Regions from separate parts of the Serratia sp. NPDC078593 genome, predicted to be linked through region 1. Evidence: predicted binding sites of a transcription regulator. Region 1 holds the regulator's gene; each other region holds the start of a gene.
The links. Region 1 encodes PhoB, which activates phosphate uptake and scavenging genes when phosphate is short. Its sites were predicted from a motif close to CTGTCATAAAACTGNCNNAT; they were not measured.
Positions count from the first base shown of each region.

Region 2: glpT (glycerol-3-phosphate transporter) is a predicted target of PhoB. The motif match lies at 4,155-4,174, and genes of this name have one in related genera.
Region 3: pstS (phosphate ABC transporter substrate-binding protein PstS) is a predicted target of PhoB. The motif match lies at 8,663-8,682, and genes of this name have one in related genera.

Region 1 covers NZ_JBNNGK010000016.1:32,838-43,075, reverse strand. Annotated here, with positions in the region: gene ACQKDS_RS16185 (mechanosensitive ion channel family protein) at 144-1,409, shown strand; gene ACQKDS_RS16180 (hypothetical protein) at 1,541-1,810, shown strand; gene proY (proline-specific permease ProY) at 1,945-3,339, opposite strand; gene brnQ (branched-chain amino acid transport system II carrier protein) at 3,410-4,729, opposite strand; gene ACQKDS_RS16165 (cobalamin-independent methionine synthase II family protein) at 5,176-6,285, opposite strand; gene ACQKDS_RS16160 (PstS family phosphate ABC transporter substrate-binding protein) at 6,492-7,427, opposite strand; gene phoR (phosphate regulon sensor histidine kinase PhoR) at 7,444-8,760, opposite strand; gene phoB (phosphate response regulator transcription factor PhoB) at 8,785-9,474, opposite strand; gene sbcD (exonuclease subunit SbcD) at 9,996-10,238, shown strand, end outside.
Region 2 covers NZ_JBNNGK010000004.1:279,033-289,270, reverse strand. Annotated here, with positions in the region: gene glpC (anaerobic glycerol-3-phosphate dehydrogenase subunit GlpC) at 1-1,061, opposite strand, end outside; gene glpB (glycerol-3-phosphate dehydrogenase subunit GlpB) at 1,058-2,326, opposite strand; gene glpA (anaerobic glycerol-3-phosphate dehydrogenase subunit A) at 2,316-3,965, opposite strand; gene glpT (glycerol-3-phosphate transporter) at 4,323-5,675, shown strand; gene glpQ (glycerophosphodiester phosphodiesterase) at 5,892-6,971, shown strand; gene yigL (sugar/pyridoxal phosphate phosphatase YigL) at 7,020-7,820, opposite strand; gene pldB (lysophospholipase L2) at 7,832-8,869, opposite strand; gene recQ (ATP-dependent DNA helicase RecQ) at 9,005-10,238, opposite strand, start outside.
Region 3 covers NZ_JBNNGK010000004.1:48,104-58,341, reverse strand. Annotated here, with positions in the region: gene yieH (6-phosphogluconate phosphatase) at 1-349, shown strand, start outside; gene ACQKDS_RS05945 (polyurethane esterase) at 424-2,268, opposite strand; gene phoU (phosphate signaling complex protein PhoU) at 4,005-4,745, opposite strand; gene pstB (phosphate ABC transporter ATP-binding protein PstB) at 4,758-5,528, opposite strand; gene pstA (phosphate ABC transporter permease PstA) at 5,583-6,464, opposite strand; gene pstC (phosphate ABC transporter permease PstC) at 6,475-7,431, opposite strand; gene pstS (phosphate ABC transporter substrate-binding protein PstS) at 7,513-8,553, opposite strand; gene ACQKDS_RS05915 (O-methyltransferase) at 8,825-9,490, opposite strand; gene ACQKDS_RS05910 (LLM class flavin-dependent oxidoreductase) at 9,536-10,238, opposite strand, start outside.

The sequences.
Region 1 (10,238 bases):
AGCTGGGGGGGGGAGAGCCTAGGCATAATCCTAACCTAATGTAAAAAAAGGTAAACGGCACACACCTGTTGGCGAATGGCCTATAGGCTAACGCCTTTGATTATTATTTTGGATGTTTTTTGAGCACAACTAAAGGAGTTGGAATGCAACAATGGATTGCCCAATGGCTAGAAAAATTTGGTATTGAACTTACTGACATGATGTCACTGATTATGGTGTTGGGACTGATCGTTCTGATATCTGTGGTGATCCACTTAGTGCTACACCGGGTGGTCTTGACGGCGATTCAACGGCGCGGTGAAAAGTCGCAGCGTGTCTGGCAGCAGGCACTAACAAAGTACAAACTGTTCCAACGCTTCGCGCTGTTATTACAAGGCGTCATCATCAATATCCAAGCGCTGTTGTGGCTGCATAACGCCAGCCAGATACAGGCGATTATCGTCACCGCCGCCCAAGTGTGGATCATGGCTTTCGCCCTGCTGACGCTGTTTTCGTTGCTCGACACCCTATTGGCTATCCTGCGTAAAAGCCCAATAGCGGATCAACTGCCACTGCGCGGCATCTTCCAAGGGATCAAATTAATCGCCGCTATCCTGATCGGTATCATGATCGTATCGCTGCTGATGGGCAAATCGCCGCTATTGTTGCTCAGTGGATTGGGCGCAATGACCGCGGTGTTAATGTTGGTGTTCAAAGATCCGATCTTGGGGCTGGTCGCCGGTATTCAGCTCTCCGCCAATGACATGCTTAAGCTAGACGATTGGCTGGAGATGCCGAAATATGGTGCAGACGGCGCGGTTATCGACATCGGCCTGACCACGGTGAAAGTACGTAACTGGGACAACACCATTACCACCGTTCCAACCTACGCGCTGATTTCTGACTCATTTAAAAACTGGCGTTCAATGTCAGAGTCGGGTGGCCGCCGTATCAAACGCAGTATCAATATCGATACCACCAGCGTGCATTTCCTTTCGGAACAGGAACAGCAACGCCTCAATCGCAACCCACTGTTGCATGCGTATTTTAACGATAAGACGCAGGAGCTGAGCGAATACAACCAGCAAACGCAGTGGGATCTCAGCTCACCGCTCAACGGCCGCCGTTTGACCAACCTGGGGACACTGCGTGCCTATCTTGAGGCTTATCTGCGTAACCACCCTAACATTCACCAGAATATGACACTGATGGTGCGCCAGATGGCACCAACTCCGGAAGGTCTGCCGCTGGAAATTTATGCATTCACCAACACGACTGTGTGGGCGCAATATGAAAGTATCCAGTCAGACATTTTCGACCATATCTTGGCGATAATTAGCGAATTTGATTTACGTGTCCACCAAACGCCAACGGGCAATGATATGCGCTCAATGTTAAGTGAACAGCGTCAAACCGCTGCTATTTCCTGACCTAACTTGACGTAATTATTTCAGCTGGTAATTATCCTGCTCTGATTGCCAGCTGATGTATCTCCCCCCTTCTCTTTCACGGTAAAAACGGCCTTAATAGGTGCTTGCTATGCATCATAGGAGGCGCGTAATTGCTGAAAAAACACCAACACCGGTTACTGAATGTATTGGCAACGCTGCTATTTCTCGGTTGTCTGCACAGTGCCAGCCTAGACGAAGCGCACATGAGCAACAGGTTACAGCTTGCACTGAGCGCGTTGAGCAGCCATATGCTGGATATCAGGGAAGCGTTGACACGTTGCTCACGCAATGATGCTGAGGAAAGCAGGCTGTGCAGCCGTTATCAGCCGCTTGAGACGCGAGCCTCCGGTGGCAATGACGACGTTGAGGAACGCCGCTAAACCACCGTCGACCAACTCGAGGCCAACACATCTTTGGCCGAAAGAGACTCACCGAACAGAATGTAATAAGAAAATGAAAGGGCGCGGTATAAGCCACGCCCCTACGAACTAAACACCCGCGACGCTGTGCGGGCTTACGCGTTAACCAAGCGTCGTTTCTGACGATTAACCTTGATCCCGTACCCCACCAACAGCACCGCCACCCAGATCAACCCAACGTACAGCGACACGCGGGTAGTCGGGAAGTAGCCAATCAAGCCAATGATGAAGACCAAGAAAATAATGGCAATCGCCGAAGTAAAGATGCCCCCACGCAGTGGGAACGCTAATTTCTTAACCTGATCTTGGCTCAGCCGACGACGGAAAGCGATCTGCGAACACAAAATCATAATCCACACCCAAACGGTGGCAAAAGTCGCCAATGACGCGATCACCAAGAACACGCTTTCGGGCATGATGTAGTTGAGATAGACCGCAATCAGTAATGCCGCCATCATCACCAGCACGGTGACCCACGGAATACCGCGCTTAGAGACTTTGCTAAACATTTTTGGGGCATGACCTTGTTCGGCCATGCCATGCAGCATGCGACCCACGCCAAACACATCGCTGTTAATCGCCGACAGCGAGGCGGTGATCACCACGAAGTTAAGAATACCCGCCGCCACGGTAATCCCCATATGCTGGAAGGTCAGCACAAATGGGCTGCCGTTAGTTCCAACCTGGTTCCACGGATAAATCGACATAATCACGAACAGCGTACCGACATAAAACACCAAAATGCGCCACGGCACCGAATTAATGGCTTTCGGTATCGATTTTTTCGGATCTTGCGCTTCACCGGCCGTAATACCAATGATTTCAATACCGCCGTAGGCAAACATCACCAGTTGCAGTGACAAAATCATGCCAATAAAACCGTTACTGAAGAAGCCGCCGTGACTCCACAGATTGTGAATGCCTGTCGCCTGACCACCGTTGCCGATTCCCCAAAAGATAATGCCAATACCGGCCGCAATCATGATGATAATGGTGGCAACTTTAAAGAACGAGAACCAAAACTCCAACTCACCGAACACTTTGACGCTCATCAGGTTAATCGCACCGATAATCAGCACGACACTGAGCACCCAGACCCAATGCGCCACGTCCGGGAACCACACGCCCATATAAATCCCGAACGCGGTCACATCAGCGATCGCAACAATCAGAATTTCAAAACAGTAGGTCCAGCCGGTGATATACCCGGCCATTGGCCCAAGATAATCCTGCGCATAGCGCGAGAAAGAGCTGGCTTGCGGATTATTCACCGACATCTCACCCAGCGCACGCATGATAATGAAGGCGACAATACCGCCAATCAAATAAGCTAACAGTACGCTGGGGCCCGCCATACGGATAGCGTCCGCCGAGCCATAAAACAATCCGGTGCCGATCGCCGATCCTAGCGCCATAAAGCGAATATGACGCGTACTCAGGCCACGTTTGAGTTTATTCGCGGGAGGGGGAGAGGTTGTTTCCTGTTGCATTTAAAGACCTGTGTTCTTATACGCAAAAAAGCCACGGACAAGTCCGTGGCCCACTATTCAGACCGCTTGGTTATTGCTGTGCCGTGACTTCAGCGCGGTTAATAACCCGATCGTAAATCATGACCAACACCAGCATCAGTACCGAAGGCGGCAACCAGGCCAGCCCTTGTTCTGCCAGTGGCAAGTGAGCACTCCAAGCCGGCAACAGGTGCTGGAAACTTGACGCTTTCACCGCATCAAGGATACCAAACAACAGGCTTACGAGCATCACCGGCGCGATCACGCGTGGTGCGCTGTTCCACATACGCAGCGTAAAACTCAGTATGACCAAGACAATACACGGCGGATAAATCGCGGTCAGTACCGGTATTGATATATGGATCAAATGGCTTAACCCCAAGTTGGACACCAACATTGAGAACAGACCCAAAATGAAAACCAGCGTTTTATAGGAGAACGGCAAATATTGTGCAAAAAATTCCGCACAGGCGCAGGTCAAGCCAACCGCTGTCACCATGCAGGCGATAAAGATCAACGCCGCCAGGAAGAAGCTCCCCAAACCACCAAACGTATTTTGCACGTAAGCATGCAAGATCACCGCGCCATTAGTCGCATCAGGTACCAATACACCGCTACCGGAACCCAGTTTGAACAGGCTCAGATAAACCAGTGTCAGACCGATACCGGCGATCAAGCCCGCAAAAATGGTGTAACGGGTCAGCAAGCCTGCGTCTTTCACCCCACGCGATCGCGCAGCGTTAACGATCACGATGCCAAATACCATTGCCCCTAAGGTGTCCATCGTCAGGTAGCCATTAACGAAACCTGAAGAGAACGGTACGTTCTGATAGATGTCAGTGGCCGGAATGGGTGAACCCGCCGGCCATACCAGCGCCGCCACACCCAATGCACCCAGCGCAACGATTTTCAGCGGTGCCAAAAAATGACCGACGGTATCCAGCAGACGACCGGGATAAAGCGAAATAGCAATCACCAATGCAAAATACACCAGACTGTAAATCAACAGTGCCATATCGCTATCACCGGTCAACGGCGCGATCCCCACTTCAAAAGAAACCGTTGCGGTACGCGGGGTCGCAAACAGTGGGCCAACGGCCAGATAACAGACCGTCGCCAGCAGCAAGCCCGCTTTACGGCCGATCGGTGTGCTCAGGGCATCAATACCGCCACCGACGCGCGCCAGCGCAACCACCGTTAGCACCGGCAAACCCACGGCGGTAACCAAGAAACCAAGCGCCGCAGTCCAGACGTGCTCACCGGACTGCAAACCCACCATCGGCGGGAAAATAATGTTCCCAGCCCCGACGAATAAGGCAAAGGTCATAAAACCTAATGCCAGAATATCTTTTGACGTTAAACGATGACTCATACGATGTCGTGTTGCCTGTTCAAATGAAAAAAAAAGGTCTGTTAGCATGGAGCACATCGCTCCACCGGGTTGTCGGCTAGCCATTCATCGCAAGCGCTATAAGAATAAAAAACGCACCAATCCGGCGTTTCGACCTTAATGCGGAAAGTAACCACGCTTGATGATGGGCAAAGTTTTAGAAGTTATAAAATGGAGGATTAGTCCGACAACGGGGTGTAAGTAAATCGTTTATAGCGTTGAAAGGCAAGGCGCACGATAAAAAGCAGAGTGATCGACCAGATAAACTTTCGTCACCAGTCGATCATATTGGTCATTAGGAAATATACCCTACATGATTTGTATTATTTTTAAACAATCAACTCACGAAACGTGAAACAAAGCGTTAATCACCGCGCGAAAACGCCATGATTCGTCAAATTACCGCGCGGAAACGCCGCTGCTTCCGCTCACGACCAAACCTGTTCAGCAATATTCACTACGCTGCGTAACTTCTCCCATTGCTGTTGCTCACTTAGGCTGTTGCCCTCTTCCGTCGATGCAAAACCACATTGGGTGCTCAAACATAATTGCCGACGATCGACAAATTGCGCTGCTTCTTCCAACCGCTGTTTCACCTGTTCGGGGTTTTCTAACTCACCATTCTTGGTGGTGATCAATCCCAACACCACCTGCTGTTTACCCGGTTTGATAAAGCGCAATGGCTCGAAACCACCCGAACGCGCATTATCGTATTCGAGGAAGAAGGCATCGATATTCACCTGACCGAACAAAATTTCTGCCACCGGTTCATAGCCACCTTCCGAGATCCAGGTGGAGCGGAAATTGCCGCGACAAACGTGCAAACCGATGGTCAAATCATCCGGTTTCCCGGCAATAGCAGCATTTAATACATCGGCGTAAATCTGTGCCAGACGATCGGGATCATCACCACGCTCGCGAATCAGACGGCGTTGCTCATCGGAACATAAATAAGCCCAGACCGTGTCATCCAATTGTAAATAGCGGCAGCCGGCCTGATAAAATGCGGCGATCGCATCGCGATAGGTTTGCGCCAAATCGTCAAAATAACTGTCTAACTGCGGATAAACCTGGCTGTCGATCGCTTTACGCCCACCCCGAAAATGCAGCACGCTGGGGCTTGGAATGGTCATTTTCGGCAACGCGTCATCGGCGATCGAACACAAAAATCGGAAGTCTGCCAACATCGGGTGCTGCGGATTAAAGCCCAGCTTGCCGACAACATTGATGCTCCGCGCTTTCGTTTGTATCCCGTTGAACTGGATGCCCTGTTCGGCCTCATAGCCTTCAACACCGTTCAGTCCTTCGAAGAAATCAAAGTGCCACCACGCGCGGCACAATTCACCATCGGTGACAACCGCTAGGCCAAGCGCCTGCTGTTTTTCAACGGCTAAACGGATTTGTTCATCTTCTATTGCACGCAGTTGAGGCGTATCGATTTCGCCACGCTGAAACTGCTGGCGGGCGGTTTTCAGCGGCTCAGGGCGTAACAGGCTACCAACAACGTCGGCGCGAAAAGCGTGATGGCAAGTGCACATAGTTTTGACTCCGGTGACAAGCAGACGGTGTATCACTTCTGCTTTAATAATTTAAAAGTTGAATGATTACGCTGGGTTACAACTAGACATCCAGACATCCAAAGCTCTAAAATTATCCTGTCATGCGGTCTGCTCGACAGCAACGGAGAAATTTTCACGGGTGTTGAATAAAACTCATCATGGTGCCAATTACGCCACCTGAAGGATCAGTTCAATCCCAAGACCTGGCGCGTTTTATGCACCATCGCCTGCGGCAGGGGCAAATAGCCGTCATGATTGACCAGATTTTGTCCTTGCTCTGACAAAACCCGATCGAGGAAAGCGGCCGTCAACGGTTCAAGCGGCCGATTTGGCGCTTTATTCACGTAGATATAGAGATAACGCGCCAAAGGATAGCGGCCATTGCGCACATTGCTTTCGGTCGGTGCGATATATTCCTCGCCCTTTTCTGCCAGCGGTATCAGACGAACGCCACTGGCGCGGAAACCAATACTGGCGTAGCCCACGCTATTCAGTGAACCTGCCACCGCCTGTACAACGGAAGCCGAGCCGGGAAGCTCATTCACTTGCGCCATGAAATCCCCCCCACACAGGGCACGCAGCTTGAAATAGCCGTAAGTGCCGGAGGCCGAATTGCGGCCAAAACGCTGTATGCTACGCTGCGTCCACCCGCCGTTCAGGCCAAGCTGCCCCCAACGTTGTAACGGTGCGGCTTGTGCGCAACGGCGCGTAGCGGAGAAGAGTTGATCGAGTTGATGCAAGTTAAGACCGCGCAGTGGATTATCCTGATGCACCAGCACCACCAACGCATCTACGGCAACGGGCACCGCCAGCGGTGCATAGCCATAGCGATGCTCAAACGCCGCCAGTTCGGCGGCCTTCATCGGTCTGCTCATCGGCCCCAACTGTGCCGCACCGGCGGCCAATGCGGTCGGCGCAGTCGATGAACCCGCCGCCTGAATTTGCAGGTTAATATTGGGGTAATGCTGGCTAAAATCCTGCGCCCACAGGGCCATTAAATTGGCCAAGGTATCGGAACCCACGCTGGATAGATTGCCCGCCAACATGCCGTCAGATTGCGCGAGCGCACCACGGCTGCATAACAGCGCCAGGCAAAGCCACAATCCTTGAATCCATCGCATCCCATCGCCTCACGCGTTAGTTTTTCAGCGCATTCTCTGATAAAGCTTCAGGAACAATCAAGCGGTTAGGTAAGGTAAAGATGAAGCGAGTGCCGATGCCCGGCTCGCTCAGCACCTCCAACCGAGTATCGTGGTGGCTAAGCGCATGTTTAACGATCGCCAACCCCAATCCGCTGCCCCCCGTCTGGCGTGAACGCGCCTTATCGACGCGATAAAAGCGTTCGGTTAAGCGCGGTATATGCTCAGCGGTAATGCCCGGCCCGTCATCGCTCACCTGAAACTGCGCACCAAATGGCGTTTTTTGCCAGCTCACTTCGATATGCGTCCCCGCTGGCGTGTGGTTGACCGCGTTATACACCAGGTTGGACACCGCGCTGCGTAGCTGATCGTCATTACCAAATACCTTCAGCGCCTCATTAACGCGAAAGCTAATCTCATGCTGGCCGCCGCTCAGCGATTGCGCTTCGCGCTGCAATACCCGCAGCATCAGCGGCACATCCACCTTTTCATTCATATCAATAATCGGTGCGGCTTCGATACGTGACAGCGTCAGAAGCTGTTTCACCAACCCGTCCATACGTTTGGTCTGCTCCTGCATCGTGTTCAGCGCTTTGCCCCGCAGTGAGCCGTCTAATTCTTCGTCATTCATCATTTCCAAGTAGCCTTGCAGCACCGTCAACGGCGTACGCAATTCATGGCTGACATTCGCGAAGAAGTTACGCCGCGCGCCCTCCAATTGCCGCATTTGGGTGACATCACGCGCTACCATCAACAATTGCCCCTCCGAATAGGGCATGACGCGAAATTCGACGAAATGGTCGTTGTTTAATTGCAGCGTCAGCGGGTGCGAAAACGCCTGCTGTTGCAGATAATTGCTGAACTCAGGATAACGCAGCAGGTTCAGAATGTGCTGGCCGTTATCTTCCGGCCAGCGAAAACCCAGTAAATGCTGCGCCAACCCGTTACACCAGAAGATATTACCGTCTTCCGTGGTCATCACCACGGCGTCAGGCAGCGATTCTGCGCCGCTGCGAAAACGTTTGATCAGCAAAGCCAACTCGCGCCGCCGCCGCCGGTTGCGCTGCTGCATCTGATAAAGCCCATAGAATAGCGGTTCCCAGCTCCAACGGCCGGGCGGAGGGGTCATGCTGCGGTCAACCCACAGCCAATGGGAGAGTTTAAGTTGATTGTAAAAATTCCACACCAGCGCCGCCAACACCGCCGCTAACAGCAGCCAAGGGAGATAACCGACAATCAGCCCCAGCAATAACGCAGGCAAACAAAAAAGAGCCAGCTCGAGAGCCAGCCTCTTCCAGGAAAGACGTTCTAACACGGTAAGTTCTCCAGCGCTGCGCGTTTAGTAGCGCGTTGAGAACCGGTAACCGGTGCCCCGAACGGTTTGAACCATCTTGTCATGGCCACTGCTCTCCAGCGCCTTGCGCAAACGGCGGATGTGCACGTCAACGGTACGGTCTTCCACATAAACGTTAGTGCCCCAAACGTGATTAAGCAACTGTTCGCGGCTATAGACACGTTCTGGATGGGTCATAAAGAAATGCAACAGTTTAAACTCGGTCGGCCCCATATCCAGCGCTTGTTCATTGGCCATGACCCGATGCGAGGAAGGATCCAAACTCAGGCCTTGCATTTCAATCACGTCTTCCACCGCCATCGGTGAAATGCGGCGCATGACGGCTTTAATACGTGCCACCAACTCTTTCGGTGAGAACGGTTTCGTAATGTAGTCATCCGCACCCACTTCCAAACCACGTACCCGATCTTCTTCTTCGCCGCGTGCCGTCAGCATCATCACCGGAATATCACGGGTGAGCGCCTCACGCTTCATGTGTTTGATGAATTGAATGCCGGAACCACCGGGCAACATCCAGTCGAGTAACACCAAATCAGGAAACGGCTCAGACAAGCGCGTCACAGCGCTGTCGTAATCTTCGGCTTCCAACGGTTGGTAACCATTTTGTTCCAACACAAAACACACCATCTCACGAATCGGCGCTTCGTCTTCCACCACCAATATGCGTCTAGTCATCGTCAATCCTGTCAATGTGTTTACCCGTCATATTTCTGACCGCCTCGTTTTTGGCCGCCGTTGCGCGCCCCGTGGAGGGCTAACCACGGCATTGCCGCTGCGATGCCATCTGAATGATTTTGGGTATAGCGATCACGATTTGATTGCGGATGTCATTATGCGTCAGTTTTATGACAGATTTATGAAAAAATAGCCCAACCGCCACTCATGTTGCAGGCAAATAGTTTCCTGTTCACAGAATAATCATCTGGCCGTCATAATCAATGGCCGACGACAGCCGCGAGCAACACCTTTATAATCATTGGAATTTTATGATCGTTGGGCGAACCTCTACCCCCAATAGATTTCGCGGTGCAGGGCGGCATCCACAGAACAATGAATCGATGACGGCGCGGTTAACAACGCGTCGGTGAGCTCGCAAGCCGCTCGTTACTAGGCCAGGGCCTCCGTCACCGGTTGGGCTTAATGACAGCCGCCAACGCACCTGCCAATACACCTGCCACTTGAAAGATGAAGGGTATATGCGTCTGATTCATACCTCTGACTGGCACCTTGGCCAGTACTTTTTTACCAAAAGCCGCGCCGCCGAGCATCAGGCCTTTCTCGATTGGCTTATTCAACAAATCGCGCAACAGCAGGTCGATGCGCTGATTGTCGCTGGCGATGTGTTCGATACCGGCTCGCCCCCGAGCTACGCACGCGAGTTATATAACCGCTTTGTGGTGCAACTCCAGCGAACCGGCTGCCAACTGGTGGTGCTGGGC
Region 2 (10,238 bases), on a different contig from region 1:
TCGCCAATCCCTTGCGACGTTTCATAGTTCTCTGACTTAAATCCATAAGTACCGGCAATACCGCAGCATTGCGACTCCAACACCACCAGCTCGACACCGGGAATCTGTCGTAATAATTCCAGGGTGTAGGCCGTCCACCCCATTTTCTCCATGTGGCACGGCGTATGGTAAGCCACGCGCAACGGCGTGTGTTTCAACGGTAGCTTACGCCCCTCGCTCAGCAAGCGGTAAAGATAACGCGTCGCCAGTTCAACCCGCTCGCGTACCGCTGAGGTGTCGATCTCCAGCAGATGTGGATACTCATCGCGTAAGGTAAACGTGCAGCTTGAAGAGGTGGCGACCACCGGAATGCCCTGCTCCAGTACGGTATGGTGTAATGATGCTGCATTCACCTTCGCCTGCTTTTTCGCCTGTTCGATAAAACCATTGGCAATCAGCGGTACGCCACAGCATTTTTCGCGTTTCAGCAGTTGTACGCCGATATTCATCGCGTTGAAAACCTTGATTAAATCCTTTCCTAACTGCGGATGGTTGTAATTAACAAAACACCCGTGGAAAAACGCCACCTGTTGCGTAAAGCGTGCCTGCTGCTGTGCCTGTTGGCGATACCAGCGGCGGAATGTACCGAACGAATATTTAGGTAATGCCCGACGATGGTCGATTTTTAACGCTTTATCTAACAATTTACGTACCGGCTTTAAACCGGTGGTGACGTTGACGATCGGGGCAAAGGGCGACGACAGCGATCCCATGATGTCGGTATGGCTGAGAATAGCATCACGCAGCGTCGGCTTACTTTGGCTGAAGCTGGCACGGGCGCGCTGGATAATATCGCCGATTTTTACCTCGGACGGGCACGCAACTTCACACCGTTTACAGTTAGTACAGTATTTCAACGCCTCGTCATACAACGCCGGATCTTTCAACCGCAACCGCTCACCGTCAGGCCCCGCCTGCTTCGGCCCCGGGTACAATGGGTTTACCTTCGCCACCGGGCAATACGTGGTACAGACGGTGCATTTGATGCAATTCTCAAAACTGTTGTCTTTTAACAGGCTCATGCAGATTCTCCCTGCTCGGCGATGTGCTGCGCGACATACAGCGCACTTAACAATGACACGCCTGCGCCACAGCCTTGCTGCAACGGATCATAACCCCCCGCCACCGCGCCAATCGCATAAAGGTTTTCCAACGCCTCCCCCTGACGCATCGCACGCAACTGCGCCGTGGTACGCACGCCAAATTGCAAATAAGGCTGCGGCGCAAACAGATCGCGGTGGCTCCAATCGGCACGGTCGGCCTGGCTAAAGACGTCCAGACCAAATACCGGTTCGCGTATGCAGTCGAACTCAGCCACCAACCCGTTACTGAAGAAACTGCCGCTGGCTAACACCACCTGCGGCGCTCGCAGCGGAATATCGGTATGGTTACGCGTAAACAGGGCGGTAACGCGCCGCTCGGTAATCTCGGCGCGCAGCACACGGTCACCCGGCATCAATACGCCGCCAAGCTGCTGTAAGCGTTGGCGCAGAGCCTGATGCAAACGCATGCCCAGCACCGAGGGCGGCAAAGTCGGCAGTAGACAAACCGGTTTGCCCAGTGCCTGCTGCAACATAGCCAACGGCCGATCGTCTTCCAACCCTAAACAGGCCGGCAGGAAAATAGCCTGCGCGTCCCCAGCCAGCCGCTGTAGCTCATCAGCCAATGCCGCCGCCTGTGCCGGTAAATCCAACACTCGGGCGATATTCACCGCACGGAATTCGCTAGGATTATTACGCAACCGATCCAAGGCTGGCAGGTGTAAATACCCCACCGTCGCGCTAACGCCCTGCTGTTCCAGCGAACTGGCTGCCATCTGCGGCTGAAAGTCGAGAAAACCTTCGATACCGATTACCGCAATCTTATGCCACGGTAACGCGCCGCCAAGCGGCGTGGTAGGAATCGCCTGCGGGCTAAGCCAGGTGGCACGGCGTGTGCCCAGCGGGGTGATACGCAGATGATTGTTGCGGCGGTCGCCTTGTAACGGCAGACCGCAACGTTGCAACAGTTGTTCAGCTTCCCCCGCCAACATGGCAACCTGCGTTGCCCCCATCAAACTGTACGGATGCTGCGGTGCCTGTTGTGCCAGCGTCGTCAAGGCGTCTAACGGCGCGGCAACCGGCGAACCGTCCGGTAAATGCGACAGCAAATCTAACGATCCCGACGAAAAATACAGCGCACTTTGGCCTGAACTGACCACGGCGCAACGCTTGCCCAATTCGGCCAACCGAACGGCGCAGCTTAAACCGGCTAATCCTGCGCCGATGATCACTACATCAAATTGCATCGTCTGCCTCCTGTGCGCGATCGCCACGATCGTCTAAACCGCATAGCCCTTGATAAACCCAACTGGTAAATTCGCTTTCGCGCAGTGCATCTCCCCAGGCTATGGGGCGCACGCCTTTCCAGCGTTCATTAAGAAAATGGGAAAGCTGGCTGATGGATTGCTGCGGCGTGGTGACGTTAAAGCGGCTCAGCAACCCGGCCGCGCGGCAGGCGCACAGCTCGCCCTGACAGGTGCCCATCCCAACCCGAGTGCGACGCCGCAGGTCGACCAAATTATTCACCGTCAATGAATTGACCGCGTAACGCACTTCACCGGCCGTGACCGCTTCACACTCGCAGACCAGACTGTTATCCAACCGATCGCCAGCAGGCACCTGGCTCGCGCGGTCGCCATGCCGGTAAATCGCCGAGCCACGAATGCTGGCGGGCAATGACACCACGCTGCGCGCGGTTTCCTCGGCCGACTGACGTGAGCCGGGCAGCGCTTCCTGCGCGGTGGTACAAGGGCTGTCGATACCTAACTTTTCGCATACGTTGTCCGTCGCCCATTGCGCCATCAGCCGGTAGGTCATCAGTTTGCCACCGGTTATGGTAATAAACCCTTCCAGTCCGTCACGCGCGGCGTGATCGAGCAATACAATGCCGCGGCTCACGTTACGGCCTGATGGATCGTCATCGCTGGCGACCAACGGCCGCACCCCGGCATAGGCTCGCAAGATACGGGTTTGTGCCAGTGACGGTGCCAACAGTGACCCCTCGCGGATCAGAATATCCACTTCCTGCGGCGTCACCCGCATGTCGTCAATCTGGTCATAATCGATGTGCGTTGAGGTGGTGCCAATCAGCGAAATGGTATCGCCCGGCACTAAAATGTCGGCATCCGCGGGCTTGCGGCAGCGATTGATCACCATGTTGTTGATGCGATGCCCCAAGATCAACAATGCCCCCTTCGCCGGGAACATACGGATACGTAAGTCGGCATATTCCGCGATTTGCTGGCCCCAAATACCGGCCGCATTGACCACCACCTCAGCGTGAATCTCGTACTGCTGGCCGCTCTGATGGTCGTAAACGCGCACGCCCCTGACGCGATCGCCATTCCTCAGCAAACCGATGACCTGGTGGTAGGTCAGAATCTGCGCACCATGTTCGCGCGCATCCAACATATTGGCCGCCGTCAGGCGGAAGGGATCGACGGTGCCATCCGGGACTCTCACCGCGCCAATCAACGCCGGGTTAGCGGCGGGTTCTAGCCGTAAAGCCTGCTGCGGATCGATAGCCTCGGCGTCAATCCCCGCCCGCTGGCATGCGGCAATAAACTGTTGCTGATAGTCGAACGAATCCTGTGGCAACGTGATGAACAGGCCGTCACTGCGCTCAATACAGTGGTGAGCGATGCGCTTGAGAATGCGGTTCTCCTCAATACATTCCCGTGCCGATTCGCTATCCGTCACCGCATAACGCGCGCCGCTGTGCAGTAAACCGTGGTTGCGCCCCGTCGCACCGGTAGCAATATCGTGTCGCTCCAGCAAAATGCAACGTAGACCACGACGCGCGCAGTCACGGGCAATGCCCGCGCCGGTCGCCCCACCGCCAATAATGATCACATCCGTTTCGTTAGCCGGTGAATTGTTGCTCATCACACCCCCAAAATCGCTGATTATGGAGGAATTGAGCCACAGTTAGTGCGGTTTTTGTTTGATAAGGAACAATAACGAACCTAAAACGAAAGAAAAATGTCCATAAAAAACCATGATTGTGATCAATATCACGACTTTTTTGCCTTTCTCTATTTCATAACGTTAACGAATCGCTCAAAATTCGCCGCAGTTTCATAAAAGTGTAACAAATGCGCGATGCATCACACAGCCAACCAGGGGTTTTGACTAGCATGGCGCTCGTTATGGAACAAAAAACGACACATCGATATCCGCACAATCATCACCAGAGACTGATCCTCTGAGGATGTAATACTGATAAAGCCATCGGAGGCGCTCATGTTGAGTATTTTTAAGCCAGCTGCACACACTTCCCGTGTGCCGCTCGATAAGGTAGATCCGCTCTACCGGAAATTGCGCTGGCAAATTTTTATGGGGATTTTCTTCGGCTACGCCGCTTACTATCTGGTCCGTAAAAACTTCACGCTGGCGATGCCTTATCTGATCGACCAAGGTTTTAGCCGTGGCGATCTGGGTTTCGCGCTGTCGGGCATATCCATCGCCTATGGATTTTCGAAATTTATCATGGGTTCGGTTTCTGACCGTTCCAACCCCCGGGTATTTTTGCCTGCGGGCCTGATTCTGGCCGCCGCCGTCATGCTGTTCATGGGTTTCGTGCCGTGGGCAACCTCTAGCATCGCCGTGATGTTCGTACTGTTATTCCTATGCGGCTGGTTCCAGGGGATGGGTTGGCCACCGTGCGGGCGCACCATGGTGCACTGGTGGTCGCAAAAAGAGCGTGGCGGTATCGTTTCGATATGGAACTGTGCTCATAACGTCGGCGGCGGTTTGCCTCCGTTACTGTTCTTGCTGGGTATGGCTTGGTTCAACGACTGGCATGCGGCGCTGTACATGCCCGCTTTCGGTGCCATTCTGGTGGCGCTGATAGCCTTCGCTCTGATGCGCGATACCCCACAATCCTGTGGTTTACCGCCGATCGAAGAGTATAAAAACGACTATCCGGATGACTATTCAGAAAAAGCAGAAGAAGAACTGACCGCTAAACAGATCTTCATGCAATATATTCTGCCGAATAAACTGCTGTGGTACATCGCCGTCGCTAACGTGTTTGTTTACCTGCTGCGTTACGGCATTCTCGACTGGTCACCGACCTACCTGAAAGAAGTGAAACACTTCGCACTGGATAAATCCTCTTGGGCTTACTTCCTGTACGAATACGCGGGTATCCCGGGTACGCTGCTGTGCGGTTGGATGTCGGATAAAGTGTTCAAAGGCAACCGTGGCGCCACCGGCGTATTCTTCATGACGCTGGTTACCATCGCTACCATCGTTTATTGGCTAAACCCGGTCGGCAACCCCGGTATTGATATGGCCTGTATGATCACCATCGGTTTCTTGATCTACGGCCCGGTGATGCTGATCGGCTTGCACGCGCTGGAACTGGCACCGAAGAAAGCTGCTGGCACCGCCGCTGGCTTTACCGGCCTGTTCGGTTACCTGGGCGGTTCAGTCGCGGCCAGCGCCGTTGTGGGTTACACCGTGGACTTCTTCGGTTGGGACGGTGGCTTCATGGTGATGATTGGCGGCAGCATCGGCGCCGTTATCCTGCTGCTGCTGACCATGATCAGCGAGAAGAAACACCACGCGGAAATCGCCGCCAAACGCGGTTAATCCGCGCAAAACTGACGCAGGCCGCTATGCGGCCTTTGAAGTTGATGACAACGTTGCCTTTGAACCCGAGATACCCGGGCTTAGCGCACCAAGGGGTGCTCCGGCGGCAAGCCGCTACGACCCCTTCGGTACGCTTTCCCTAATAACAGACTTTGTCAGCGGTCTGAAAGGCCGCTTTGCGGCCTTTTTATTCCCCGCTCCCTCATGGAGAAAACTATGCGAACTCATGTCAAAGCCCTGCTGGCCGGCATTATTTTAGCCTCCTCACTCACCAGCATCGCGCAGGCCGCCAATAAAGTGGTCATTGCTCACCGTGGTGCCAGCGGCTATCTGCCGGAACACTCATTGCCCACCAAGGCCATGGCTTATGCTCAGGGTGCTGATTTTCTAGAGCAAGATCTGGTGATGACCAAAGATGACGAGTTAGTGGTATTGCACGATCACTATCTCGATCGCGTGACCGACGTTGCCGAACGTTTCCCTAACCGGGCGCGTAAAGATGGCCGTTACTACGCGATCGACTTTACCTTGGCGGAAATCAAATCGTTAAAGTTCAGCGAAGGGTTTGATATTAAAGACGGCAAGCAAGTACAGAGCTATCCGGGGCGTTTCCCAATGGGGAAATCTGACTTCCGCGTACACACCTTTCAGGAAGAAATTGAGTTTGTGCAAGGCCTGAATCACTCCACAGGCAAGAACATCGGCATTTATCCAGAAATTAAAGCACCGTGGTTCCATCAGCAGGAAGGCAAAGACATCTCCAGCAAAGTGCTGGCGGTGCTGAAGCAATACGGTTACACCGGCAAGAACGACAACGTTTATTTGCAGTGCTTTGATGCCAATGAACTCAAGCGCATCAAAAACGAGTTACAACCTAAGCTGGGTATGAACCTGAAATTGGTTCAGTTGATTGCCTACACCGACTGGAACGAAACCTACGAGCAAAAAGCCGACGGCAAGTGGGTGAACTATGACTATGATTGGATGTTCAAACCGGGCGCCATGAAGCAAATCGCCCAATATGCTGACGGTATCGGCCCTGACTATCACATGCTGGTCGATGCCGATAAATCTAAGCCAAACCACATTGTATTGACCGAGATGGTAAAAGACGCGCATGCCAATAAAATGGCGGTACATCCCTATACCATCCGCGCAGATGCATTGCCAACCTACGTGACCGATGTCAATCAACTCTATGACGTGATTTACAACCAGGCTGGCGTAGACGGCGTGTTCACCGACTTCCCGGATAAGGGCGTGCAATTCCTGCAAAAACAGGGGCAGCATCAATAAAAAACGTCAGGGGCGAACCCGTTCGCCCCTATTACTTTGTCATCGATTTCAGGATAAAAACATCTGGCGCAAATAGTGCGGCACAGCGTCGTCGATATTGGAACCAATCACTTCACGTTGTGGAAGTTTATCTTTCAGGCGTTGGTGCGCATCACGCATGATGCAGCCCTTACCGGCCATCGACAGCATTTCCAGATCGTTCATCCCGTCGCCGAATGCGATGCATTCTTTCAGCGAATAGCCCATTATTTTCGCCACCTCTTCCAACGCATGGCCCTTGGACACGCCACCCGCCATGACTTCCAGGCAGGTTGGGAATGAGAAGCTGACGTTGACGCGGTCACCCCAATGCGCGTTGATAGCCTCTTCCAGCGACAACAGTTTTTCATGGTCGTCGCAGGTAAAGTACACCTTACACACGCCATCGGTGTCCAACATACCCGGCTCAAACAGCTGATATTTAAATACGGACTCGCGGAAAAATTCTTTCTGCTCCGGGCTTTCACGATCGATAAACCAGTCGTCGTTACGATAAACGTTGGTGGTGATGTGCGGATCGTTAAATTTTATGCCGTATAAATCACGCGCGATATCGCTGTCCAGATTATGACTAAAAATTAATTCGCCATCGGTGTTATGCACCCGCGCACCGTTGGAGGTGATCATAAACGCGCTGATGTCGAGGTTGTCGCGGATCTGCGAAACATCAATATGGTGGCGGCCGGTGGCAAAAACAAAGTGAATACCACGCTGAGTCAACAATTGGAGTGTTTCTTTCGCGTAAGGCGACAGCGTATGGTCGGGAGATAGCAGCGTGCCATCTAAATCGGAAGCAACGACGTGATACATAGCGATATGTTCTAACCTCTAATGGTGTGGTCGGCGGTAGCGTCACCACCTAAATGTTGAGCAAAGAAGCGCAGGATTGCGTTCAATGCTTCGGCGCGCATCGCGTCCCGCTCAAACAGGATCTCATGGCGGGCGCCTTTGATTATCTGCGGTTCTCCCCCTTCACACGGGTTCCCCGCAGCGGACAGTGCCTGACAAAAAGCCTGATGAGCCCGGTTGTCGATAACCCGATCCTCACTGGCCTGCAATAATAAAATAGGCGTGGCGATCGTCGCCGCGTCGGCAATGACTTGTTGCCCCGCGTGAAGACTTTCCCGCACCCAGTGATAAGTTGGCCCACCAACCCTCAGCTCAGGGTAGTCGGCGTAACTGCGTATCGTGCGACGATAACGCTCGCGGCTGTGGGTTAACCGGTTGACCATGAACGGCAACGGCCGCCACTGGCCGGTTCCCACTGCATAGTAATCACGCACCTTCGGTCGTTTCTCCGCCCAATTCAGGATGGCGTTCGCCAACCAACCTGGCATCGGTAGAAATATCCCGAACATCGGCGCACACAGCGCAACCGCATCAAACGCCTGCGGCTGACGCGCCAAAAAATGCGCCAGAATGGCGCCGCCCATCGAATGTGCCAAAGCAAAACGCTGTCGATAACCCCGCGGCTCGACTTCCTGCTGGTAAAACTGGCTAAAATCGTCGACGTAATCTGCAAAGTTTATCACATGACCACGGTGCGTATCGGCGAGCAGACGCCCAGAACGCCCTTGTCCACGATGATCTAGGATCAGCACATCGTAGCCACAACGAAACAGATCGTAGGCAACTTCTGGATATTTCACGTAACTTTCTATGCGGCCCGGGCTTATCACCACCACCCGCTGATGCTGTGGGGAACGAAAGCATACAAAACGAATCGGCACACCATCAACGCCGCTGAACTCACCTTCCTGACGTTGTCGCCAAAAATCCAACAATGGTCCGGTCGCAAATGCCGCAAACCGCGTTTCGCGCGTTAACCATTCATTAAGGTTGAGTGTAAACGACGTCATTGATTGTTTTCCTTAGTCCATCACGGAAAAAAGTGCCCTTTATCACCAAAATCATACGCGCGTATTGCGATAAATTTCTTACAAAAGTGGCGCAATCGCCGTGTACTTCCGCTGTCACCACATCATTTGCGATGTCTATTCGTCATCATTATCAATATGGTCGCGGATCATCGCCATAAACGGCGCGCCAAAACGCTCCAATTTACGCTGCCCGACGCCGTTGACACTGAGTAGTTCACTGGCCTTGATCGGCATCTGCTCAGCCATTTCCAACAGTGTTGTGTCGTTAAATACCACATAGGGCGGGATATTTTCTTCATCCGCGATAGACTTACGTAACTTGCGCAATTTGGCGAACAGTTTGCGGTCGTAATTACCGCCGTAGGTTTTCTGGTTACTGCCGCCACGCGCTTTCAGGCTCTGAATACGCGGCACCGCCAACTGCAGAGGCACCTCACCGCGTAACACCGGCCGCGCCGCTTCGGTCAATTGCAACGCGGAATGCATAGCAATGTTCTGGGTGATAAAACCCAAATGAATCAGCTGCCGCAGCACGCTGGTCCAATGTTCCGTGGTGTGATCGCGGCCAATACCGTATACCGGCAACTTATCGTGACCAAACTCGCGGATACGTTGGTTATTCGCACCGCGCAACACTTCAACCACGTAACCAATACCGAAACGCTGACCAACGCGACCTATCGCCGACAGCGCTTTACGCGCATCTTCCAGACCGTCGTAACGTTTGGGTGGGTCGAGGCAAATATCACAGTTACCACAGGCCTGCTGCTTTCCTTCGCCAAAATAGTTGAGTAAGACTAAACGGCGGCAGGTCTGGGCCTCGGCAAACGCACTCATGGCGTTCAGCTTATGGCGTTCAATGTCGAGTTGTTGGCCGGCCGGTTTTTCTTCCAGGCAACGACGTAACCAGGCCATATCTGCGGGGTCGTATAACAAGATGGCTTCGGCAGGCAGGCCATCTCGCCCCGCTCGGCCGGTTTCCTGATAATAAGATTCGATGTTGCGCGGAATATCAAAATGCACCACAAAGCGTACGTTAGGCTTGTTGATCCCCATCCCGAACGCCACCGTGGCTACCACCACTTGCAGGTCGTCGCGTTGAAAGGCTTCCTGCACCTGCGCACGCCGCTCGTTATCCAGCCCGGCGTGATAAGCCGCCACGCTCAACCCTCGGCTTTGCAAACGCGCACAGGTATCTTCCACCTTGGCGCGGCTATTGCAGTAGATAATGCCGCTCTTACCGCGCTGATCCTGCACAAAACGCCACAGCTGATCGAGCGGTTTGAACTTCTCCACCAGCGTGTAGCGAATGTTCGGCCGGTCAAAACTGCTGACCTGAATCAGCGGA
Region 3 (10,238 bases), on a different contig from region 1:
TTCCAACGGGCCAGTCAGCAAAATGCAGCATTCGCTGGGCCTGACAGAGATGCTGTCTTATTTTGATGATCGGTTGTTCAGCGGTTACGATATTCAGCGCTGGAAGCCCGATCCCGCTATTCTCTATCACGCGGCCGAAAAAATGCAGGTACCTATCGAACGCTGCATCTTAGTCGATGATTCTGCCGCTGGCGCACAGGCGGGTATTGCCGCAGGTATTCCGGTATTTTACTTTTGTGCCGATCCGCACAATAAGCCGATCGATCACCCCTTAGTCACCGCCTTTGACGATTTAGCGCAGTTACCCGCACTGTGGCAACAGCGCGGCTGGCCGTTAACCGGGCGTTAACGGTAGGACAAGCCTGTAAAAAGGCGTGATAGCCAAACCCATCACGCCTGTATCGCGTTATTTATTTTCAGCTATTACACCAGAGCGATGTGCGCATCGCTGAGATAATCCAGTGATACCCCCACCAACGTGACCTGATTCTCACCGAAGGTGAAAACAACGTCATTATCCTGCTGTACCGCATACTGATGGAAATCACTGCCGTGATCCTGAGGAGTAAAGAAAACCAGCTTATCGGTGCTGCCGAAGTTAAGCACCTGATCTTGACCAAAATCACCCTCAAATAAAAACGTGTTATTTTGACCCACGCTTTGTAGCGTATCGTTACCCTCGCCCCCCACAAACGTCAGGTTACCATTGCGGCTGCCTATCAAGGTGTCATCCCCATCACGCCCAAATAGCCAGCGATCGTGGATATTGGCCTGTAACACATCATCCGCATCACTGCCCACGCTGGACTGCTGATAGGCATGCAGGGAATGACCGGACTGCAACCCAGCATCGGTCACGCTGTGATCGACATTTTTCTTGATCCATAAAAAACCTCTTTCTTGGGTGCGAAGAGTCTCAACGCTGTTGGCAATCGTGATGCCGCCCGCATTGTCACGCAAATAGAGATTTTCACCGTCATAGGCAACCTGAGTATTATTGATCGCCTGTTGCAGCTGCAACGTATCGTGACCTTCGCCACCAGAAATATAATTAAACCCCCCGTCGTCACGGAAAGTATCGTTACCCGCGCCCCCCTCAAGGTAATCATTACCTTTTCCACCACCGATTAAATCATGACCATCACTACCGATGATAAAAGTAGTGCCAGTATGTTTGTTGGCATGATGATTTAAATCTTCAACCCAGGTATTACCCCGTTTAACATCTGACAAGGTGGAGACAATAACGGTAGAGTCCCGGCTCATTAACGAATAAAACTCAGAGTTAACGATGCGTGACATTCCCTCGCCATAACCAAATGGCATATGGCTGAGCCAGCTCGGAAGATTCAGCAGAGAGGTCGGTAAGATATTCCAAATGCTGGAGGCATAATAATCATTAAAGTTGACAATATTATCGGTCGTCGACTCATGAGGCTTGTCATGAACGCCCAGCGTAGACAAGTTAAAGTCGGTACCGTCGAGCACCCTAAATACCGGGTCGTTTTCATAGCCAATATTTAACACTTTATCGCCAACTTCATATTGTGTCGGAGACGCAAAGGCCAGGAAATTCGACTCTGAGAAAAAACCACCCCAATGGCTTTCGCTCAACGCAGCCATACTGTTTGTCGCCAGACCGCCAAGGCTATGGCCGGTGACAATCACATCTTCGCCAGTCAGACCATTGGCCGTAGCAAACTTGGCAACATCACCGATTAATCGACCAAAGGCATTATAAGCAAAGTTATCAGAGAACGAACCCGGCCCCAAACCCGCGATTAAATCGTGGATGGCATCGCCAATGGTATCAGTAATCAGCGATTCCCGTGGGCCCGTTGTTCCGCGGAAAGAAATACCGATCTCAATCAACTTTCCATCGCTATCATACTTACCCAGAACTTCTGCCTGAGCCGTTTTATACATCAATGATTCACCGTAATAGGTGCCAAGCTTATCGGTTTGTCCCTCATAACCCAGTTGTTCAGCACCGATCACTTGCCAACCCGCATCGTTCACTTTTTCCAATGCCTTTTGTTCAGAATCGGGGTTCCAAGGCAAACCAGGAATAATGCCCTGCGAGTGCGAACTCCCAAGCACTGCAGTTATCAGCGTTAACGGTAATCCCAAACCAAAACCAGTATGGTGATAACCCTCAGCTAAACCATCATCAAGATTATGATAGCTGTATTCCATCAAGGCTAATGCATCGGAAAATAATGCTTGAGACTCCGAATTACTGAGTCCTTTGTAATTAAAAATTCCCATATGAATTCCTTTTGCTATTTATATTCACTAAGCATATATATTAATATATATTTTTGCTGGCTGGCTTATTATTAGGCAGGTAAACATAGGGAATGGTAATTCACTACAACTACGATGTAAAATATTTAGAGTTATCTGTATGAAATTTATATCTAAGATTAAAATACAAGAGAAAATAAGAAAAGCACTAACCAAAAAATATATCACTCATAACACATTAATTTATTTATTTTTTCAAGCATAAGAGTTTATCCATCTGTCATTATATTCAACCTTAATCGTTACTGTTCACACCGGCCTATCCTTATTGCCCGCTCAGAAATAGGCATCGTTGCTCACCACATCAGCATATTTGAACCGTAGGGGGCGAGCATGCTCGCCCTACACCACGCGCAGAGCGATAATAATTGGCGCGGCATGCCACGCCACTACGGGGTAAGCATGAATGAGGTGAGCACATTGCTCACCACATCGGCATATTGCTGAACCGTTGGGGGCGAGCATGTTCGCCCTACACCACGCGCAGAGCGATAATAACTGGCGCGGCATGCCACGCCACTTCGTGGTAAGCATGAATGAGGTGAGCACGTTGCTCACCACATCAGCATATTTGAACCGTAGGGGGCGAACATGTTCGCCCTACACCACGCACAGAGCGATAATAATTGGCGCGGCATGCCACGCCACTACGGGGTGAACATAGGTGAGGCAAGCTCGTTGCTCACCTCATCGGCATATTGCTGAACCGTAGCGGGCGAGCATGTTCGCCCAACACCACGCGCAGAGCGATAATAATTGGCGCGGTATGCCACGCCACTTCGTGGTAAGCATGAATGAGGTGAGCTCGTTGCTCACCACATCAGCATATTGCTAAACCGTAGCGGGCGAGCATGCTCGCCCTACACCACGCGCAGAGCGATAATGACTGGCGCGGCATGCCACGCCACTACGGGGTAAGCATGAATGAGGTGAGCACATTGCTCACCACATCAGCATATTGCTGAACCGTTGGGGGCGAGCATGCTCGCCCAACACCACGCGCAGAGCGATAATAATTGGCGCGGCATGCCACGCCACTACGTGATGAGCATGAATGAGGTGAGCACGTTGCTCACCTCATCGGCATATTGCTGAACCGTAGCGGGCGAGCATGCTCGCCCTACACCACGCGCAGAGCGATAATAATTGGCGCGGCATGCCACGCCACTACGTGATGAGCATGAACGAGGTGAACACGTTGCTCACCACATCAGCATATTGCTAAACCGTAGCGGGCGAGCATGTTCGCCCTACACCACGCGCAGAGCGATAATAATTGGCGCGGCATGCCACGCCACTACGTGATGAGCATGAATGAGGTGAGCTCGTTGCTCACCACATCAGCATATTTGAACCGTAGGGGGCGAACATGTTCGCCCCGCATCACGCGCAGAGCGATAATGACTGGCGCGGTATGCCACGCCACTTCGTGGTAAGCATGAATGAGGTGAGCACGTTGCTCACCACATCGGCATATTGCTAAACCGTAGGGGCGAGCATGCTCGCCCTACACCACGCGCAGAGCGATAATAATTGGCGCGGCATGCCACGCCACTACGTGGTAAGCATAGGTGAGGTGAGTACGTTAATCTGATAACTTACTAATAAATAACCACAACACCTAGACATCGGACAAGAAACGTAAACTGACAAGCATTACGCATCAGCCTGCGTATGTGCGCGATCGGGATATCAATTTATCCCTCTTCATCTGCCTTTGGTTGTGGATTGTCGGCCAACAACTTATCCAACGCATCGCCGTCGATATGACGAAAATCCTGGCCTTTGACAAAGTAGAAAATGAACTCGCAAATATTTTGGCAACGATCGCCAATACGCTCAATCGAACGGGCGCAGAACAGCGCGGTCAAGACGCTAGGAATCGTGCGTGAATCTTCCATCATGTAGGTCATCAGTTGACGCACAATGCCCTCATATTCCTGATCGACCTTCTTATCTTCACGATAAATACGAATGGCTTCATCAAGATCCATACGCGCGAACGCATCCAGCACATCATGCAACATCTGCACGGTGTGACGGCCCAGAGACTCAAGGCTCACCAACAGCGGCTGATGCTGGTGCGAGAACTTTTCCAACGCGGTGCGACAAATTTTATCCGCCACATCGCCGATACGTTCCAGCTCGGAAATGGTCTTGATGATCGCCATCACCAGACGCAGGTCGCTGGCGGTTGGCTGCCGCTTGGCAATGATGCGCACACAGGCTTCATCGATTGCCACTTCCATCATATTGACCTTTTTATCACCTTCGATAACGCGCTTCGCCAGTTCGCCATCCTGGTTGTGCATCGCGGTGATAGCATCCGTCAATTGCTGTTCCACCAGCCCGCCCATGGTCAACACCTGGGTGCGGATATGCTCAAGTTCAGCGTTGAACTGGCCGGAAATGTGTTTATTTAAATTCAGGTTATCCATGATGCATCCTCATCAACCATAACGGCCAGTGATGTAATCTTCAGTCTGTTTTTTCTGTGGCGCGGTGAATAAGGTGTCAGTATCACTGAACTCGATCAATTCGCCCAGATACATAAATGCCGTTGAATCCGAACAACGCGCGGCCTGCTGCATGTTGTGGGTCACAATCACCACGGTGTAGTCAGACTTCAGCTCACTGATTAACTCTTCAATCTTACCGGTAGAAATCGGGTCCAACGCGGAGCACGGCTCATCCAGCAACAACACATCCGGACGAATAGCGATACCGCGTGCGATGCACAAACGCTGCTGCTGGCCGCCTGATAAGCTGTAACCACTCTGATGCAGTTTATCTTTGGTTTCATTCCACAGCGCCGCTTTGCTCAACGCCCACTGCACACGCTCATCCATATCGGCACGTGACAGTTTTTCAAACAGGCGAACACCAAAAGCGATGTTATCGTAAATCGACATCGGGAACGGCGTTGGCTTTTGGAACACCATGCCCACCTTGGCACGTAGCAAGGCAATATCCTGGTTATCGGTCAAGATATTCTGCCCATCCAGCAAAATATCACCTTCCGCACGCTGCTCCGGGTACAGCTGGTACATCTTGTTAAAGGTACGCAGCAACGTCGATTTACCACAGCCGGATGGGCCGATAAACGCGGTCACTTTGTTTTTGGCAATATCCAACGTGATGTTTTTCAGCGCATGGAATTTGCCGTAGTAAAAGTTCAGATCGCGTACCTGAATTTTGCTGCTGGAAGCGTCAGTAACCATACTCATCAAGACTTCTCTCTTTATCACAGCGCCGCCGCGGCAGCGCTTAAATTTTTATGAATGCTTTTTCTTGGCGAAAATCACACGCGCCAGGATATTCAGTAACAGTACGCACAGGGTGATCAATAGCACCCCGGCCCAAGCCAACTGTTGCCATTCGGCAAACGGGCTCATGGCGAATTTAAATATGGTCACCGGCAGGTTAGCGATCGGCTGCATCAGATCGGTGGTCCAGAACTGGTTCGACAACGAGGTGAACAACAGCGGTGCCGTTTCACCCGCAATACGGGCAATAGCCAACAGTACGCCGGTTATGATGCCGGAAACTGACGCCTTGAGCGTAATGGCAGAAATCATGCGCCATTTTGGCGTGCCAAGCGCATAGGCTGCCTCACGTAACGTGTCGGGCACCAGTTTGAGCATGTTCTCGGTAGTACGGATCACAATAGGCACCTGCAACAGTGCCAGTGCGATGATGCCTGCCCAGCCGGAAAAGTGCTCCATTTTCGCCACCACAATGGTGTAAACAAACAGCCCCACCACAATTGACGGTGCCGACAGCAGAATGTCGTTAATAAAACGAATCACCTCCGCCAGCCACGATTTGCGGCCGTACTCTGCCAAATAGATACCCGCCAAAATGCCCAACGGAGTGCCAAAAATGGTGGCCCACAGGATTAACAGCCCGCTACCCGCGATGGCATTGGCCAACCCGCCCCCGGCCGTATTCGGCGGCGGGGTCATCTCGGTGAACAGCGCCAACGACATGCCGTCGATGCCTTTGGTGACGGTAGAAAACAGGATCCACACCAGCCAAAACAGACCAAACACCATGGTCGCCATCGACAAGAACAGCGCGATGCGGTTTTTCTGACGGCGCCACGCCTGCATTTTGCGGCGGCTTTCTGCCAGCGCCAGATTATGTTGCATATCCATCGTTGCCACGTTAGCGCCCCTCATTCTTGGCCAGACGCATCACCATCAACTTCGACAGCGCCAGCACGATAAAGGTGATCACAAACAGAATCAGCCCCAGTTCCATCAGTGCTGCGGTATGCAGCCCAGATTCCGCTTCGGCAAACTCATTTGCCAACGCAGAGGTAATACTGTTACCCGGCATATACAGTGAAGCACTGTCGAGTTGGTAGGTGTTACCAATGATAAAGGTCACCGCCATGGTTTCCCCCAATGCACGCCCTAAGCCGAGCATCACACCGCCAATCACGCCATTTTTAGTAAAGGGTAGAACGATACGCCAGATCACTTCCCACGTGGTGCACCCGATACCATAGGCAGACTCTTTCATCATCACCGGCGTTTGTTCGAAGACGTCACGCATCACGGCGGCAATGTAAGGAATAATCATGATCGCCAGAATGACACCGGCGGCCAAAATGCCAATGCCGAAGGCTGGGCCAGAGAACAATTCGCCCACGATGGGGATACCAGAAAGGACATTGCCAACCGGCGTCTGGAAATATTCGGCGAACAGTGGGGCAAAGACGAATAACCCCCACATGCCGTAAACAATGCTGGGAATCGCCGCCAGCAACTCAATCGCCACGCCTAACGGGCGTTTCAACCAATTTGGTGCCAGTTCAGTCAGAAACAAGGCGATACCAAAACTCACCGGTACGGCAATGATCAAAGCGATAAGCGAGGTCACAATGGTGCCGTAAATCGGCACCAGCGCACCAAATTGCTCTGCCGGGGCATTCCACTCTTTGGTCCACAAGAAGGCGAAACCAAATTTTTGTATGCTTGGCCAGGAGGCAAACACCAGCGAAACAATGATGCCGCCCAGTAACAATAAGGTAATCAGCGCAGCCAGTTTAACCAGTGCGCTGAACAGGATGTCACCATTCTTGCTGGGTGCCTTAATGGTCGGCTTGTACTCAGCCATAGATTACTCTTCTGTTTAAAGCTAGGAGGGCCCGATTTGCCGGGCCCGACAGTACGACTCACACAATGTTGCGTTGGCCGCTTAGTACAGTGCTTTACCGGTGTTGTCTTTAACGTTGGTTTTCCACGCAGCACGCACTTGCTCGATCACTTCATCAGGTAGCGTTGCGTAGTCCAAGGCTTTGGCTTCATCGCCACCCGACTTGTACGCCCAGTCGAAGAACTTCAGTACCTCTACACCATGCTCCGGTTTCTTCTGCTCTTTGTGTACCAAGATGAAGGTGGTGGAGGTAATTGGCCACGCGTTTTCACCTTTCTGATTCGTCAGATCCTGCGCGAAAGTCTTGCTCCAGTCAGCGCCTTTGGCAGCATCACTGAAAGCATCTTCCGTTGGGCTGACCGGTTTACCATCGGCAGAGATCAGTTTGGTATAAGCCAGGTTGTTTTGCTTCGCATACGCGTATTCAACATAGCCGATAGAGCCCGGCAGACGCTGAACGAATGCGGCGATACCGTCGTTGCCTTTACCGCCCAGACCTGCTGGCCAGTTAACCGTTGAGCCCGCGCCAATTTTCTCTTTCCACTGCGCGTTGACTTTAGACAGATAGCTGGTGAAAACGAATGACGTGCCAGAACCGTCAGCACGACGTACCACGGCGATGTTCTGATCCGGCAGTTTCACGCCAGGGTTCAGCTTCACGATCGCGGGATCATTCCATTTTTTGATGTTACCCAAGTAAATATCACCCAGCGTCTGACCATCAAGGGTCAAATCACCGGATTTGATACCAGGGATGTTCACCGCCATCACCACACCGCCAATCACGGTAGGGAACTGGAACAATCCGTCAGCGGCCAGTTTTTCATCGGACAACGGCGCATCAGAGGCACCAAAATCAACGGTATTGGCAAGAATTTGCTTCACGCCGCCAGAGGAACCAATCCCCTGATAGTTAACTTTGTTACCGGTTTCTTTCTGATAAGAATCTGCCCACTTGGCATACACCGGCGCGGGGAATGTCGCACCTGCTCCGGTCAAGCTAGCAGCAGCGAACGCGGACACAGAGGCCAGGGAGAAAGTCGCTGCCACAATACTGGCGACGGTGGTACGCATCAGTTTCATAATCCCTCCTAATGGGATATTCAAAAATCGACATCGAGTCGTTTTCATCAGAGTAAGTATTGTTGCAGGAGGAAAAATAGGACAGTTTAGTGACAGAAAAATGTATGAAATATGACAGTTATGTGACAGTGCAAAGGTGATATGAATTAATCAATTTAAAATCAATCAGATAAACAAAAAAGAAGGGTCAACTCCTTGAACAAGATTCTATTTACCTGAAAAAACAACACATTCCCGCACGATAAAACCGTTGTCATCGTGATCGCTGCATTCAACTCGCGGTTCTTTCCACACGTAGCACCGCGAAACCGTCCCAGCCTTTTTCACCGACCGTCTGCAATGCGGTGCCAGTTAGCATCGGCAGACTTTTTACCGCCTCCAATGCCTGACAGATACCGGTCGCATGGACGTCGGGCTGCCCGCCGACGATCGCGCCGCCGCGCACCACGTTATCAATAATGATCACGCTGCCTGTACGACTTAGCTTTATCGCCCATTGCAGGTATAACAGACTGTTTTGTTTATCGGCATCGATAAAAATCAGGTCAAACGGCGGTTGCGACTGCAACATGGGCAACGTCTGTGCCGCGGTACCTTCTATAATCGACACCTGCGCCAGCAAACCGGCACGCTGCAGATTCTCCCGCGCCACCGCTGCATTAGCCGGATCTTTTTCCAGCGTCACCACGCGACCCTCCGGCGGCAGCCCGCGCGCTAAATACTGCGTGCTGAAACCGCCCAAGGTGCCAATCTCCAACACCCGACGCGCAGCGCTGATTTGCACCATCAACATCAAAAATTGCCCTTGTAGCGGTGAGACGTCGATGGCCGGTAGACCGCGTTCAGCATTTAACGCCAGCGTCTGCGCCAGATTATCGTCCGCACGTAGCAGACAATCTTCCAGATATTCCTCTACTTCCCGCCATGCCTGTTGCATACCGCTTTCCTCATCGTTGACCGATTACAGTATAGCCAACGTGCGTCAGACGCAGGGCAACCCAAGATGATCGCGTAACGTTTGCCCTTGATAGTGGTGACGAAACAAACCACGGCGCCGTAATTCAGGCACCACCAAGGTAATAAAGTCAGCCATTCCTCCCGGCAGCCAAGGGGCCATGATATTGAACCCGTCGGTCGCGCCCCCTAGGAACCACTGCTCCATTTCATCGGCCACCTGTTGCGGCGTACCAATCAGTTGCCAATGTCCCCGCGCCCCCGCCACATGGCGATACAGTTGACGAATCGAATAGTTTTCCCGCTGCGCCAGCGCCACCAGCAATTCGCGCCGACTTTGGCTGGCATTGCTTGGCGGAATATCCGGTAAGGGTCCGTCAAGATCGCATTCGGAGAGATCGACACCGCCAAGCTGCACCTGCAATAAAGCCAAGCCAACACGATCGTCGATCAACATCTGCAAACGCTCGAATTTATCCTGTGCTTCCTGCCGCGTATGCCCGACAAATGGAAACACGCCGGTCATAACCAATGGCATACCCGCCGGACGATTGGCTAACGCCGCCCGCCGCCGTATATCCTGATAAAACGCTTTCGCAACGGCAAAGTCATGCTGAGCGGAAAAAATGACTTCACTGGTTCGCGCCGCCAGGTTTCTTCCCGCCTCTGATGCCCCAGCCTGAACCATCACGGGCGCACCACCGGGGCAAGCTGGCACATTGAGCGGCCCT